Regions from separate parts of the Marinicrinis lubricantis genome, predicted to be linked through region 1. Evidence: riboswitches for the same ligand, from Rfam matches in the RefSeq annotation. Region 1 holds a riboswitch; each other region holds the start of a gene.
What was found. A riboswitch is a leader RNA that binds a small molecule or an ion and turns the genes downstream of it on or off. The one in region 1 is predicted to bind cyclic di-GMP.
Positions count from the first base shown of each region.

Region 1 (3,578 bases):
CGTTGGAACACTAGTATTATGTACGATACCTGACCCGGCGAAAGCACTGGCCGAAATCCATAGAGTATGCAAGCCTGAAGGAACGATTTTAATTTTTGAACACGTAAGGTTAAATCATCTGGTCCTTGGTAAAATACAAGACTGGTTAACGCCCGTTTGGAAACGATTATGTGTTGGTTGTCATTTAAACCGCAATACACTTGAAACCGTTGAACAAGCAGGTTTCAGAGTGGTGCAAACGACGTCGATGTGTAGGGAACTGTTCCTAGTAATTGAAGCAAGAATAAAATAAATTGGAAATGTGAGACTGCGGTGAACGATAAAGCGGCAGTTATTCTGGAAATAAAATAGACAGCTTTTATGTCCGCTAAACACTACGTTATGTAGTTTATAATAGATGCTTGTCAAGGTTCGATGTGTGATGAAAGCATAACTGCCAAATCTATTTAACGGATTTTTGGGGGGTGAATAGTTAATGTACTCCTTTTTTAGTAAAATTAGCGCCTTCCTTAGCGAACCATTCGTTAACGCGGCGAACACTGATATCGCCTTTCTTGCGGCGCTGTTTCTCGGTTTTGTTGGTTCGGTTGCTCCTTGTCAAATGTCAGCGAACGTTGCGGCTATTACTTACTTTGGGCAGCGTCAAGCGCAAGCAAGGTTGTCGTGGCCCGAAACGTTCATGTATTTATTAGGGAAGATGATTGTATTCAGTATTTTCGGTGCTTTGTTTTGGTTTTTCGGTCAAAAGATATCCACTGACATGATCCCTTTATATTCTTTTGCAAGAAAGCTGCTTGGGCCGTTATTGATTTTAATCGGATTGTTTTTGCTTGGCTGGATTCGGCTTCCTTTTCAACTTGGGGCTCGAGTGGCAGGATTTTTTGAAAAATTGGCCGATCGAACCGGAGGAAGGAGCGGAGCCTTTTTAATGGGGATTGCATTTTCGCTAGGATTTTGTCCAACAATGTTTGTTTTGTTCTTCGGTTCGCTTATGCCTTTGGCATTGCAATCAACATATGGCGTAGTGTTGCCATCTGTTTTTGCAATCGGTACCGCGATGCCGTTTTTACTAATTGCCGGGCTTGCTGTAGGTTTCGGGTTAGATCGAGTTATTGTTAAGCGTGCCAAAAGGTGGGGGTTGTGGATACAAAAACTCGCGGGTATGTTATTTATAGTGCTGGGCATAAGCGATACCTTGACATATTGGACTTTGTTCTAGCACATGGGATTGTAGATGTACTAAAAGTGCATAATAGAATTTAGAAAAATCGAATGGACCCATTATGGCAGATATTTATCGCGCACCAATTCCTCATGTTCCTATGGTTTACTCTATATCGTTTTTATTAACACTAAGCAACACACGGGACTTAGGAATGTGCTCGAACTAATACTATGATTTGTGTAAAAATAATAGGAAAAATGGCAAACCAGATCGAAAGACTGGGACGCAAAGCCACGGGTCTTCTGCACTTTTGCAATGATCGCCGGGTTACCCTCTCATTGTGCATCAATGATTCGATCAGACACTACCTTTTGAGGGTACGTGTCTTTTTGTTGTGATTCTAGAATGAATATGAGGTGATGATTGATGGAGGAGCGTGCAAGTTATGTCATAGAAGTTGAAGAAGTCTTGCGCTGGAAGGCAGGCAGGATACAAGTATTACTGGTGGACAGTGACCCCGTCTGGCAACAACGGATGGCGGCGTTGATCGATGCTGAGCCAGATATGAATATATCTCATATTGCAACAAACAAAGAATCGGCCATTCGAGCCAGTACGCAATTGGATTTAGATGTGATTATTCTTGACCTTGCGTTACATTCATCAAAACAGGATGGACTGGATACGATTGCCGAAGTGATGAAGATCAAACCGCTGCCAATCGTTATCTTGACTTCGCTCTATGAGCCTGAGATCATTGTGGACTCAATGCTGGTCGGTGCTATCAATTATATTACCAAGAACAATTATGTGGATGTCGCGAGTGCCGTCAGGGAAGCCTATCAGGGTCAATCCTCACTTCATGCCGATGTTGCATCCATCATCCGTAATGAAATTGGGCTTGTCAAGCGAAAGGAGTTGCATCGAATGTTGACTCCTACTGAAAAAGAAATCTTGCAGTTGATCGGTTGGGGCTATACACAGTCGGTAATCAGAGAGTTGCTCGGTATCACGTCTAACACAATGAAGACGCATGTTCGTAACATCATTCGCAAATTCAACGCCTGTTCCATTCGCGAAGCAGCGGAAATAGCAAAACGAAGAGGTTTGTACGATCGGCAAGATCACATAACCTGTTAGCGATTCGTCTCCGGTTCGAGCCGTTTCGTGATCGTTCGACAACCATTGATCTGCTGGTGTGATGGGAAAATCACACTCCTCTTTTGATTGGATTATAGGTAAAATGGTGGGTATAGACGGATAAATATAGGAGAATTTTACCGGGTATGCAGGAGGTGGAAATTAAAAAAACTGGAATTGAGAAAAAAGGCATCTTTACAGCATCTCCAACATTACTAGGGGAAGGATGATGACGATGGAAACGGAGCGTGAACAATGTAAAACCATGACGATTAACAGGCAGACTGGGGGAAGAACGTACATTCAGTATGCCCCGCAAGGAGGGACTTGTGATGAAACTGACTACGCACTTCGTCCCCTATGAGAAAGTAGAATTATGGCTGAAATCCTACAAGGACTGGAAGGCGAGACTAGAGTACGTTCAGTCTGAACTATCCTACATCCCCGCATTGACGCGTACGCTGCAAATGGTTGCGGCTCACAGCAGCGGTAGAAAACAGGAAACGGTATTGCGCACGGTTATAAGACGCATCGAAATCACCGAACATGAAATCCCGTTGCTACTATCCAGAATCGGTTTAATCGACTACGCTTTCTCGGCTCTCACCCCGGAAGAAAGCTTGTTCATTCGGTTGCGATATATGGATAAACTGGCGCTTTCAGACGCCATGAGCCGCCTGGCACTTTCCCGCCGCGCATATTTCTACCTTCGAAAACGGACTTTGCACAAAATCTATATGAAAGTCAAAGATCGAGCGGTATTGTTGGATTTGGATTCGTCTCACGAAGACTGACCGATTTCAGAAGATGCACATGCGCATATTCTTTTTTTGCCTATTTTTCATTTTAATCCGTTTTTATTCGGTCTGTCCAATCCCGTTAAATACGATTAATGTCTTTACAACTGATTCGATGTGGTTGAAATAATTGTAACACACATTATGTATTCTGTGAATTGCGAATTCATCGAGTGTTCATTTGACTTTCCCCGCCTTATATGCTGAATGAATAAGGTGGTGGAAATGTTGATTTCAATTCGGAAATTATTTGGTCAGCGCATTCGCACATTGCGGGAACAATACGGATGGACGCAGGAGCAGCTCGCTGAGCGGGCGGATCTACATCCTAATTATATTGGACAAATTGAACGCGGGCTAAAAAATGTTTCGTTAGATAATATTCATAAGCTAGCTATTGGTTTGCGCATGAATTTATCCCAGTTATTCACTTTTGATAATCATGAGCTTCCAGCTCCGTCATCCCGGATCACCCA
Region 1 is NZ_JBHSQV010000176.1:7,418-10,995, forward strand. It holds gene ACFPXP_RS17000 (class I SAM-dependent methyltransferase) at 1-292, shown strand, start outside; gene ACFPXP_RS17005 (urease accessory protein UreH domain-containing protein) at 476-1,219, shown strand; cyclic di-GMP riboswitch class I at 1,415-1,500, shown strand; gene ACFPXP_RS17010 (response regulator transcription factor) at 1,592-2,305, shown strand; gene ACFPXP_RS17015 (hypothetical protein) at 2,638-3,099, shown strand; gene ACFPXP_RS17020 (helix-turn-helix domain-containing protein) at 3,328-3,578, shown strand, end outside.

Region 2 (3,578 bases), on a different contig from region 1:
TGGAGTAAATATGCCTGATATGCTTGTGAAATTGTATGATTTACCTCCGAATGGGAGCGCTCACAAAAAACTCGAAGAAAAAGGAATCACCATTCGCAGGGGGCTTCCTCCGGAGAAGCACATCGTAACGGAATGGGTGAAGAGCCATTTTAATGCGCATTGGTCGAGTGAATGCGAGGCGGCGTTCGCTAGACAACCGGTGTCCTGCTTGCTTGCAACAAAGACGATCACGATTGACGGCAAGTCTTCGGAAAAGCTGATCGGCTTCGCCTGTTATGACGCAACGGCCAAAGCATTCTTCGGTCCGACGGGAGTCGATCCAGCAGAAAGGGGTATAGGGGCAGGCAAGGCGCTGCTGATCGCGGCCCTGCATGCTATGCGAGAAGAAGGATACGGATATGGCATTATCGGAGGGGCCGGTCCCGTTCAATTTTACAGTAAGACCGTGGGTGCCATTGAAATTCCGGAATCATCTCCAGGCATTTACCGGGGCATGCTGAAATAATTCAACTTTTTCTCATCTCGAAAAATTCACATTCATCTCTGCGGTAATAAGTCACATCACTTACACTATTTTGGATGACGACCATGTCTTCCGTGTAACGAACGATCGTGCCCCCAGTACCAACCATGTGGTCGTCTTGGAACACACGAATTCTCGCTTCTCTTTCCATCGCTTCATCCAAATCGGCATCGGTGACGAGCTTTTGATTGCGTGCCATGGACCGATTCCCCCTCTATTATAAATCATTGGGTTGTATCAACATTGTAACAAAAGGAAGGCGATTCCTCCATCCAAGATAGCGGGGAACGAAAAGATGGCAGTCAGTAAAGCTGACTGCCTAGTTCACCTGCATCACATATCTAACACAAAAATCAAAAATAGTATCTTATTTTCCATTGTCACGAAATTATGATGTCCACGCAGGCTGCTCGCTTTTCTTTTTGCGAATGGGCTTTTTATCTAACTTCGGCAAATGACGAATTCCGCGGAGCATTGGACCGCCGCACAGCGGGCAGCCTGGAGAATCGTCATCTGACATTTCTTTACGCATCCATGCCTTGCATTCGTTATTTCGGCATCTCCAGATGGGGACAGGGGCAACTTCCGGCTTTGGAGAGGTTTCTGTATCCATTCATGCTCACCTCCGCTCTTAATATCCCTCACATGGAAGGCTTCATGACTGCCGTGTGTTGACAAATGCTTCATAACCCGCGTTGGTATTATTTCAGCGAGCTGATTGCTCCGTCGCAGCTGGAGTTGGATTGGTTAAGCAAGGACGCTGAATAACTTTCAATTCAAGTTAATCCGAGGCAGGGAGTTCATAACTTCCTGCTTTTTTGCGATGAGGCCGGGCATCGAAGGCGTATGGAAAATTATCCTTTGTTTTTTTACAAAATATCTGTTTTTTCTACAAAAATATAGTACTATAGAACTGATGAAGTCATATAGAAAACTTCAGAAAAGGCAAACCTAGTCGAAAGACAGGGACGCAAAGCCACGGGCCTAAAGCAAAAAGCAATGGCAGCCGGGTCGCCTAGAGGTTGGGGTTATTGCCGCCTACTAGAAGGGCGGTTTTTTTTATCGGTGCTTTGTATTGCCTAGGGAAGTGCGGGGTGATCAGGAAAATTGGATCTATATCATTCATGAAGTCGGAGGTGGATTTTAGGACTTGTTTCATAACTGGATGCATGCGCCAAGTTTGAGAATTTTGCAGTTCAAGGATGGTCGAATGTGTACATGAAGGAATTTGCTATGAAAGCAGCAGTGATTTACGGCTTATTTGGTGTCATGTATATTGCGTTTTCCGACTATGCGCTGGAGTGGTTCGGCATCACGCATGACAGTGTACATCGGCTGCAATCCATCAAAGGTTGGGTTTTTATTACGGCGACAGCCATATTGATGTACATACTTATACGTAAATCGATGCTAAGAAGGTATATGGATGAGAATACGGGCCTGCCGAATCGGCAGTTGTTTAAAGCCAACTGGAAAAGTAAATTCGTTGATGGTCGAAAGGTCACACTGCTCCTTATAAATATTGATCGATTCAAGCAAATGAATGATGCTTTTGGAGAGGAAACAGCAGATCAGCTGCTCCGTGAGACTGCGCAAAGGATGAAGGGCCAAATCAGTATGGGGATGAAGCTCTTTAAAATTTATGCCGATGAATTTGCCATACTAATCGAAAAGGAAATCGGGCTGCAGGATCTTCAGCAATTATGTAATATGTTGATTGACCAATTTCAGAAGCCGTTGTTGATCGGGCATTATGAAATTTATGCTCATATTCGAATCGGCGCATCCTTGTCGAAGAGTCATTGCAGCTTAGAAGAGCTGCATCAACAGGCAAATTATGCGCTTCAGATCGCAAAAAGGGACGGCAAGGAGCTGCAGTTCTTCTCGCCCGAGATTAAATCGTACAGAGAACAGCTGCTGCTCGAGAATGAAATGCAGTCCGCGCTTCAGAATGAACATTTCGAGGTGCATTATCAGCCGCAATATCATTCTGCAACCTCTAGTATGATTGGACTAGAAGCTTTGCTTCGTTGGAAGCATCCGGATAAGGGATGGATATCTCCCGGGGAATTTATCCCCCTTGCAGAAGAAAGCGGGTTGATCGTGCCGCTTGGCGAGTGGACGATAAGGAAAGTTTGCGAGCAAATTAAAGAATGGCAGGAGCATGGACTGGAAGTGCCTAAAATCGCCATTAATTTGTCATTGAAGCAGCTGCTTCATACGAATTTTCCGAAGAGGGTACTCGAAATCATTCACCAGGAGCAGTTAAATCCTTGCGCTCTCGAGTTTGAAATTACTGAAAGCGTCGCAATTGATATGGATCATGCGGCAGAAGCTATCCGTAGCTTGAAGGAATCCGGTTTTAGTATCAGTATGGACGATTTTGGTACGGGTTACAGCTCACTGAATGCACTGCACAAGCTTCCGGTAGATAAACTGAAGATCGATAGAAGCTTTGTGCAAAATATATTGAATGATGAACAAAAAGCGGGTATTTTGAAAACGATTATTGACTTAACGAAGCATTTGGATATGATGGTGATCGCCGAAGGCGTTGAAAAGCAGGACGAGGTACAATTTTTAATGCAAAACGGATGTGAGTATATCCAGGGGTACGTATACAGCAAGCCTTTGCCCCCAATGGAGCTTGCCAAGAGAGTACAATTCGAAATGATCAGAAAAAAAGCGCCGTGAGGAAAGCATCCTCGTAGGCGTTTTTTTCATTCGCTTGCAGGATATTCGTATTCGATTTCCTGCGACTTTTCGTTGAAACGCACCTTCAAATCATGACCGTCAAAGTACCAAAGATCGGTTTGCTCCACGTAAAACGTAATTCCTGCAACCTCCGTCTTGGCAGCGGCTCTTGAAGGCTCATCAAATGAAATGCCGAGGGAGTAGCTTGTCTGAATGGTGCTGTGTCCGCCGTATTTGGTGAAGAAACGGACATAGCTTCCCGGCTTCAGATCCATCTCTTGAATAAAGTGCTGAGCGGCTTGGGAATCTACATCAATTTTCATTTCTGCATCGACCTTTCCCTACAAGAAGTAGCTTTATT
Region 2 is NZ_JBHSQV010000166.1:12,373-15,950, forward strand. It holds gene ACFPXP_RS14260 (GNAT family N-acetyltransferase) at 11-505, shown strand; gene ACFPXP_RS14265 (hypothetical protein) at 507-722, opposite strand; gene ACFPXP_RS14270 (cold-inducible protein YdjO-related protein) at 912-1,136, opposite strand; cyclic di-GMP riboswitch class I at 1,458-1,542, shown strand; gene ACFPXP_RS14275 (putative bifunctional diguanylate cyclase/phosphodiesterase) at 1,742-3,217, shown strand; gene ACFPXP_RS14280 (HesB/YadR/YfhF family protein) at 3,244-3,540, opposite strand.
Region 2: another riboswitch for cyclic di-GMP. It lies ahead of ACFPXP_RS14275 (putative bifunctional diguanylate cyclase/phosphodiesterase); the one in region 1 lies ahead of ACFPXP_RS17010 (response regulator transcription factor).

Region 3 (3,578 bases), on a different contig from region 1:
GTTCTATCGAGATGGCGGTATCCGCATAGGCTTCCTCTATATCCAGCCCTGGTATCATGGGCAGCCCAGTAATGAATATGATCGCTGCAAGGCTTAGTATCCATGCTCGGCGTATTCGTTTTTTCCAGCTTCGCCTCGGCTTCTTACTCATTCACAAGTTCTCCTCTCTCCATCAATACCTTATACATCACGACCGCCGCTTCCGCGCGTGTGGAAATATCCTTTGGCGCGATAAGGCCGTTGCTTCCCATAATCAATTGATGCTTCACTGCCAGTGCGGCAGCCTGCTTCGCCCATCCGCTGATTTGCTTTGCATCATTGAATTGGAGCAGCTGATTCATTTCCTGATCGGTCATCTGTGCTTCATTCTCATAACCTAGCGCCTGAATGAGCATGACCATCATTTCCTCACGAGTGATTGCCCGGTTCGGCAGGAATTTACCGTCCACTCCGTTCACCCATCCGGCTTCAACCGCAGCGGCGACCCATGGATTGGACCAATGCGAGCTCATATCGGCAAAGTGTGCATTCGCCTTTGCTTCCATATTGACCGTCATCCCCGTTGCATCCGCCAGCATTTTCGTAAATTCAGCCCTTGTCAGCGTTTGATTCGGCCCGAACTTGTCTTCGCCCACACCGCTCACTTTCCATCTGGCAGCCAGTGTTTCAATATAGCTCTGTCCCCAGTGCCCCTTCACATCTTGAAACGAAGGTTCATACATAAATAAACCGTAGGTTCCGGATTGCATCACATCTGCCTGCACCGTCCGGCTGTCTTCATCTGCACTACCTCCGATATATTCCAATGAAGCATCGGGCTGCTCGTCAGCGCGATAAATGCCCAGCTTGTTCACATACGCAGCAGTCAAGTCCGTATTGGCGTATGACATATGAAGCTGAAGCGGCAGCTTTGCCTCCCCGCCTATCTCCATCGTCCACAAACTTGTTACCGGCGTCATCGCATCTTCTGCTTCCGCATTAGATTTCGGTTTCAAGGTCACTTTCGTCCGCTCCGCAAAAGCCTGTGCCGGAACAACCACTTTCACGGTGCCGTCCGTGGATTCGAGTACTCCGCCCTGTGCATCAAACCACCCAGAACTCTCCTCAGATGGCGTAAAGGTCGCATCCGGAATTTCCATCCGGCGAATCGAGGTATATACCAATAGGTTAGCGGCACTTCTTGTAACCAGTTGATCTCCTGTAAACCCAATCACATCCGGGCGCTCTGTACCAAAAGTCATCTGATACGACTCATGCTCTTCCAAATTCGCCCCGAACAACTGCGGTGAACCGCCTACGTCTTCAAGCCAGGCTGCGTTCTTGTCTCCGATATATAAATTCAAATATTCTCGCTCTTTCTTGACTGGCTGAGTCAAATCGATAGGAACCGCACTCGGGTCGTCCGATTCGATGGACACATACTTGTATAGATCCGTCGCGTTGTCTCTTTGTTTCCATACGGCTCTTTCCCCATTAAATTGAAATAGGCGGATGTATTCGCTTCCTGAGATTTGAACCGCCGTTTCGGTTTGACCCGAAGCGATATCATAGATTTTAAGCTCCTGCTTGGAAGGCGCGTTGAACATCACTTTTCCATCTTTGACGATCGGACTGTAGCCTTCACCAATGACACTAGCTTCGTTCGTTTGCAGGTTGTATAGCGTAATTTGCAATCTGGCATCGAACCATACGGCATAATTTCCGTCTGCAGTAACGACACGATTCTCGGCTGCTCCGCTGCTCAGCTTCTTCTCGATACCCGCGGTCAAATTATAGCTGTATACATCCCAGTTAAAGTTCGTTTGACCCGCATATTCACGTTTGTCCATCCAGATGATGACTATGTCGCCATTGCTCAATTCCGTCATAACCGGCATTTTGGCCGGCTGTCCGTGATCCGTAATTTGCAGTTCCTGTCCCGTCTGCAAGTTCCGGTAGAAGATTTGTGTATTCCAGCTCGGGTCAAACCCGTGCCATACGGCGTGATGCTTATATGTATAGAGGCTTTTACCATCAAGCTCGACCTTCGACGTATCTCTTGAGAAGACATACTTCACCGCACCTTCCATATGGATAGGCGGCATCACGCTCCAAGCCATGATGATGGTCATGATCAAACTAAGCAGCATCCCTGTCTTTCTATGATTCTTTCTTCTTCCAAATCTCATGTTCATACTTGTTCCCCCTTATTTTTAGACAAAAAAAGACCAAGACGAAGTTTGAGCGGCCCGGCTGCCATCCCTTAACATCGGTTAAGGCTTAGACCCGTGGCTTTGCGTCTCCGACTTTCGTACGGATTTGCCGTGGTTCATTTCGCTTGGTATTCTTTCGTGATGTCTATTGGACTAGGATGATATTACCAATAAATCTCCCAAAATGATACACTATCCCCTAATTTGTGACAACCCTGTGTAACTTTATGGTGAATACACGAGATTTTCAGGTTATGGAGATGCCAACATGGGACATTCGGACTAAAACAAAAAGACCAGCCCTCACCAAGGCTGATCTTCATAGATTCATAGATTTTGCTTGTGATTTACCTGCCCAGCAGCGCCTCAATATCCTTCCGAATCTTATTCGGAGTCGTGGTTGGGGCGTATCGTTTCACAGGTTTGCCGCTGCGGTCGACGAGAAATTTCGTGAAGTTCCATTTAATACTCTCGCCCAGCAAGCCCGACTCTTCCTTCTTCAAATACTGATATAACGGATGCGTGCCAGGGCCGTTCACTTCGATTTTGCTGAACATCGGAAAACGGGTGCCGAACTGCAGCTGACAGGTCTGTTCGATTTCCGCATCAGATCCAGGCTCCTGCTCCTTGAATTGATTGCACGGAAACCCCAGCACGGCAAACCCCTGCTCTTGATAATCCTCATGCAGCGACTGCAGCTCCTTCAGCTGCGGCGCAAATCCGCACTTCGTCGCGGTATTGACGATGAGGAGCACCTTCCCTTCATAATCCCGCAGTGATATATTCTCCCCGCTAATCGTCGTCACTTCAAATTCATAAACGCTCATGGATTCCGCACCTCTTCCACCTGATTTCACTTTTCCCAATGCTTTCGAATAAATTCATCTCTTCCTGACTGTTCACGGTCTTCCTTGTAATGCTTCGGATGCTTCCTATGATAATCCTGATGATATTCTTCTGCCGGATAAAAAGTACTTGCAGGCACGATTTCCGTGACAATCGGCTTATTAAACTGCCCGCCGGCTTCAAGCGCTTGCTTCGAGCGTTCCGCTAACATACGCTGCTCCTCATGGTGGTAAAAAATCACGGTTCGGTACGACGATCCCCGGTCGTGGAATTGTCCTCCCGCATCGGTTGGATCGATTTGGACCCAATACAGCTCCAACAGCTTCTCATACGGAAATACGTCCGGATCGAAGGTGATCTGAACCACCTCGGCATGACCCGTATCCCCTTGCTTCACCTGCTCGTACGTGGGATTGTCCGTAAGGCCTCCCATATATCCGGAGACGATCCCGTGAATGCCTGGAAACTCCTCAAAAGGCGTAACCATGCACCAAAAACATCCCCCGGCAAATGTAGCTAATTCATAAGAATGGTTTTCTG
Region 3 is NZ_JBHSQV010000013.1:3,942-7,519, forward strand. It holds gene ACFPXP_RS02400 (DUF6531 domain-containing protein) at 1-151, opposite strand, end outside; gene ACFPXP_RS02405 (S-layer homology domain-containing protein) at 144-2,174, opposite strand; cyclic di-GMP riboswitch class I at 2,220-2,313, opposite strand; gene ACFPXP_RS02410 (glutathione peroxidase) at 2,540-3,019, opposite strand; gene msrA (peptide-methionine (S)-S-oxide reductase MsrA) at 3,046-3,578, opposite strand, start outside.
Region 3: another riboswitch for cyclic di-GMP. It lies ahead of ACFPXP_RS02405 (S-layer homology domain-containing protein); the one in region 1 lies ahead of ACFPXP_RS17010 (response regulator transcription factor).

Region 4 (3,578 bases), on a different contig from region 1:
TTCTCCCCGCTTCACATGTAAAAAAACCCTTGGACAACTCAAATGTCCAAGAGTTTCTGCGTTCATTTCTTCAAGCCGCGAAACAGCCCAATGATTACGCCTATTTGCCTTTGCCGCGTTCATTGCCGCGCCCCTCGCCCGCCTTGTCCTCTTCGTCCCCGTTCTGCTCGTCATCTTCCGACTCGAGCTCGATTTCAACCTTCTGGCCGTTAGCAAATTTAATCTCCACTTCAAGCTTGCCGTTCACAGGCTGCTGCATATTCAAGGCTTTGAGTACTTGCTCCAGTATTTCCGGATTCGTCAATTCCGGCGTCAGGGCTGCTGACTCCAACAAGCTTTCCAGCTGCTGGATCGCTTCTTCACCCTTCACCTTTTCTTTTTTTCCGTCTGTCTTCTTTTCAATCTCCGCTTTGATATGTTCTCTATCGTTTTCATATTTCATCTCGATCGACTGCTTCTTATCATATTCGATCTTTAATTTAAATTCATAGATTCCTGCGGGCTGCTCGTGTGCGCTTTCCTGTTCAATGAAGCTCGCTTCGATGACCACTCCGTCTTGAACCGTCAAGGATACCGTATCGGAAACGGCGAGCTGCGATGCAGGAATAAACGTGTCTTGATAGGGCACCGCTAAATTCGGTGAAATCTTATAGGTCTGAGATTCTCCGCCCAACGTGACAACCGTGATTGAACCTGTTGCCGTGGCGTACACATCCGCTGTGACACTCGTATACACATCTTCCGTTACCGATTTATCATCAAACTGAATGTCCATGATTTCGCCAGTGACAACACCCGCGCCGGATTGCTCCAGCAGCCCTTCGCCTGTCCGAACGAGAAGTGAAGCGAGCTCCGCACGGGTGACATTCTTATTCGGTTTAAACGTGTCGTCCGGGTATCCGCTGACGATCCCTTCCTCCACCGCCACGTTCACATATCCAATCGCACCGGCTGCAATCGCGTCGGCATCTTTGAAATCCGGCAATACGTTCATCTGTGCCAGCGCCTCTTCTTCAAGACCGAGCGCTTTTACTAATAGACTTGCAATCCACACTCTGCTGGCCGGTTGATTCGGATTCAGCTTGTCCATCGAAGTATCGAACAATCCTTGCTCTAAAGCAACCGCGATATACCCCTTTGCCCATTTGAACTGCTTCTGTATCACGTTCGCATCCTTAAAGTACAGCTGAAGATCGGCAGGCTTCGCCTTCGCTTCTTCCTCTAATCCCATGAGCCTGACTGCGGCTACAACAGCTTCTGCTCGAGTCACGGGCTTGTTTGGCCGAAAGCTTCCGTCATCGTATCCGGACAATACATTTTTAAATTTCAGAATACCAATCGCTTCCGCCGCCCATTGGGCTTCATCCGTATCCGTAAACTCCATATCCAGCTGTTCGCGGTTTTCAGCGTTCTTCTCAGAATCCTCCGATGCTGCCGCATACCCTTGTGCTGCCAAGCCCAATACAATAATGAAAGACATCCATAATGGCATCCAACGAATTTTTCTCATGAATCGTGTCCCCTTTAATTCATATTTGCCTTTTGTTTCATTCACTTCTCCTAAATACTCTCCGGACAGCATCTCACTCCCAGCTTCATACGCAATGACAAGCAAAAAAGGCTCGCCCATGCCTCTGCGCATAGACTAGCCCCTAGTAGAGATGTTCGTCTTGGTGCAGCTGGCTGGCATGGTATTAGGTACCTTAGCCCCTGTAGCTTTGCGTCATCACCTTTCGATGATTTTGCCGATTGGATTCGTTTGGTTCGTACAAGGCCCTCGTGAGCCTGAGTCGTGAGTTGTTGACTTGGTTCGATGTTCTTATTATACCAATGATATCCTCATTGACAATACAAAAAATGATCAATTTCGATGATTTTAGACATAATTGTCATGCTTCTGGATCTCGTTAACTCGATTTGGATATAACCATCGCCCGGATGACAAACTAACCTTGTCAAACCTAAATTGGAAAGGAGCATCCTTGTCATGCCTCAAAGCCAAACACAGCAGCAGCAACAGCAGGCGATCATCCCCACACCGCCGCAAGTCATCACAACCAAAGACTGCCTTTATTTAAAAGATCAATTGTCGTGGGAACTGATCGCGATGAAAAAATGCAGGCACTTCGCCAATGAATGCTCAGACCCTGAGATTAAGCAGGCGATTGATCAGGCGGGCCAAATGCACGAGCGGCACTATCAGCTGCTGCTGAAGCATTTGCAAAACAACAATACAGCAGAAATGCAGAAAATGCATCAAATGCAGCAATAAGGAGGGACCACGGTGAATTCCAATCAAAGCTCACAAACGATCAAAAATCCGAAGCCGCCCTATGAACCGAAAGTAAAAGGACCGGAAATGAATGACCGTGACCGCGTCAATGATATATTGGCATTGGAAAAATATTTGACGGACAGCTTCAATATTTCAGCGAGAGAAGCCAGCCATCCGAGTTTGCATCAGGACATTATGACAGTCTTGAATGAGACGCACCAATGTCAATATGACATGTACCAGCTCATGTTCCGCAAAGGACATTACAAGCTCGAAGCCGAGGATCAGAATAAGCTGGATCAGGCTTATCAGCAATTCTCGGGTTACTCCAGTCAATTCCCTTATTCACAAAACGGAACACTGCAGTAGCGGCGAGGCAGTGAATAAGCGAAAACCCGACCTCAATCGGTCGGGTTTTCGCTTATTTAAGCCCCTTCGGTAACGACTTCGACATTGTCTAATCCGGCGCTTCGAGCGACACGCTTCAGCTGCATCTTCATAAAGAGCTGCGCCTCGGTTATGATGAACACAACCTCACGAAATCCGGTTTGCTTATATTTCTCGAACGATCCCTTCAAGCTCTCCACCTCTTGTGCGGAAAGCAAATCCATCGCTTTACAATCCACCCTTAGCGTATACGATGGACCATCCAGAGATGCCGTCTTTTTCTCATATTCGGCAATAAAGCGGGCGTAATCCTCCGCCGTAAACGTTCCCCCGATCTGCATCTCCATCACACGGTCCACCATATTTAGTTCAATCCGAAACGAGCCTTTGGCCATAGTTCCACTTTCCCTTCTGTACGCAATCTAGTTGTGAGCTGCGAGAGGCGTTATACAATGCCATCCCGCAAATCGTATATCGGCAGAGGTGCAGAAATCATTTAGATATAAAATATCTGGTTAAATCTACCAGCCCTTAACGCAATCTTTATATGATCGTAATCGTCCGTTGACAATTGCATCGTATGCTGATCTGGACACTTACTAGATAGGGAGAGACGAAACCATGAACAAACTCGCAACATCCGCTGCAACATTGCTTCTCACATGCTCACTGCTTACTGGCGGTAGGACCGTGCAAGCAAGCAGCGGCTTCAGCGACATTGAAGCATCCGCCTACACGCAGCAGATCGAAGCGCTTTATCAACGAGGCATCATTAACGGTACACCTGAAGGTCTCTATCAACCGCAGCGACAGCTGACGAAAGCCGAAGCCGTTACGCTGCTGTCTCGCGCGTTTCATCTGAGTCCGGTATATCCGATTGAACGTAATCAAGACGATATGCAAAAAACGACGACTT
Region 4 is NZ_JBHSQV010000172.1:33,037-36,614, reverse strand. It holds gene ACFPXP_RS15830 (S-layer homology domain-containing protein) at 101-1,642, opposite strand; cyclic di-GMP riboswitch class I at 1,672-1,757, opposite strand; gene ACFPXP_RS15825 (hypothetical protein) at 1,988-2,272, shown strand; gene ACFPXP_RS15820 (spore coat protein) at 2,285-2,644, shown strand; gene ACFPXP_RS15815 (hypothetical protein) at 2,701-3,057, opposite strand; gene ACFPXP_RS15810 (5'-nucleotidase C-terminal domain-containing protein) at 3,284-3,578, shown strand, end outside.
Region 4: another riboswitch for cyclic di-GMP. It lies ahead of ACFPXP_RS15830 (S-layer homology domain-containing protein); the one in region 1 lies ahead of ACFPXP_RS17010 (response regulator transcription factor).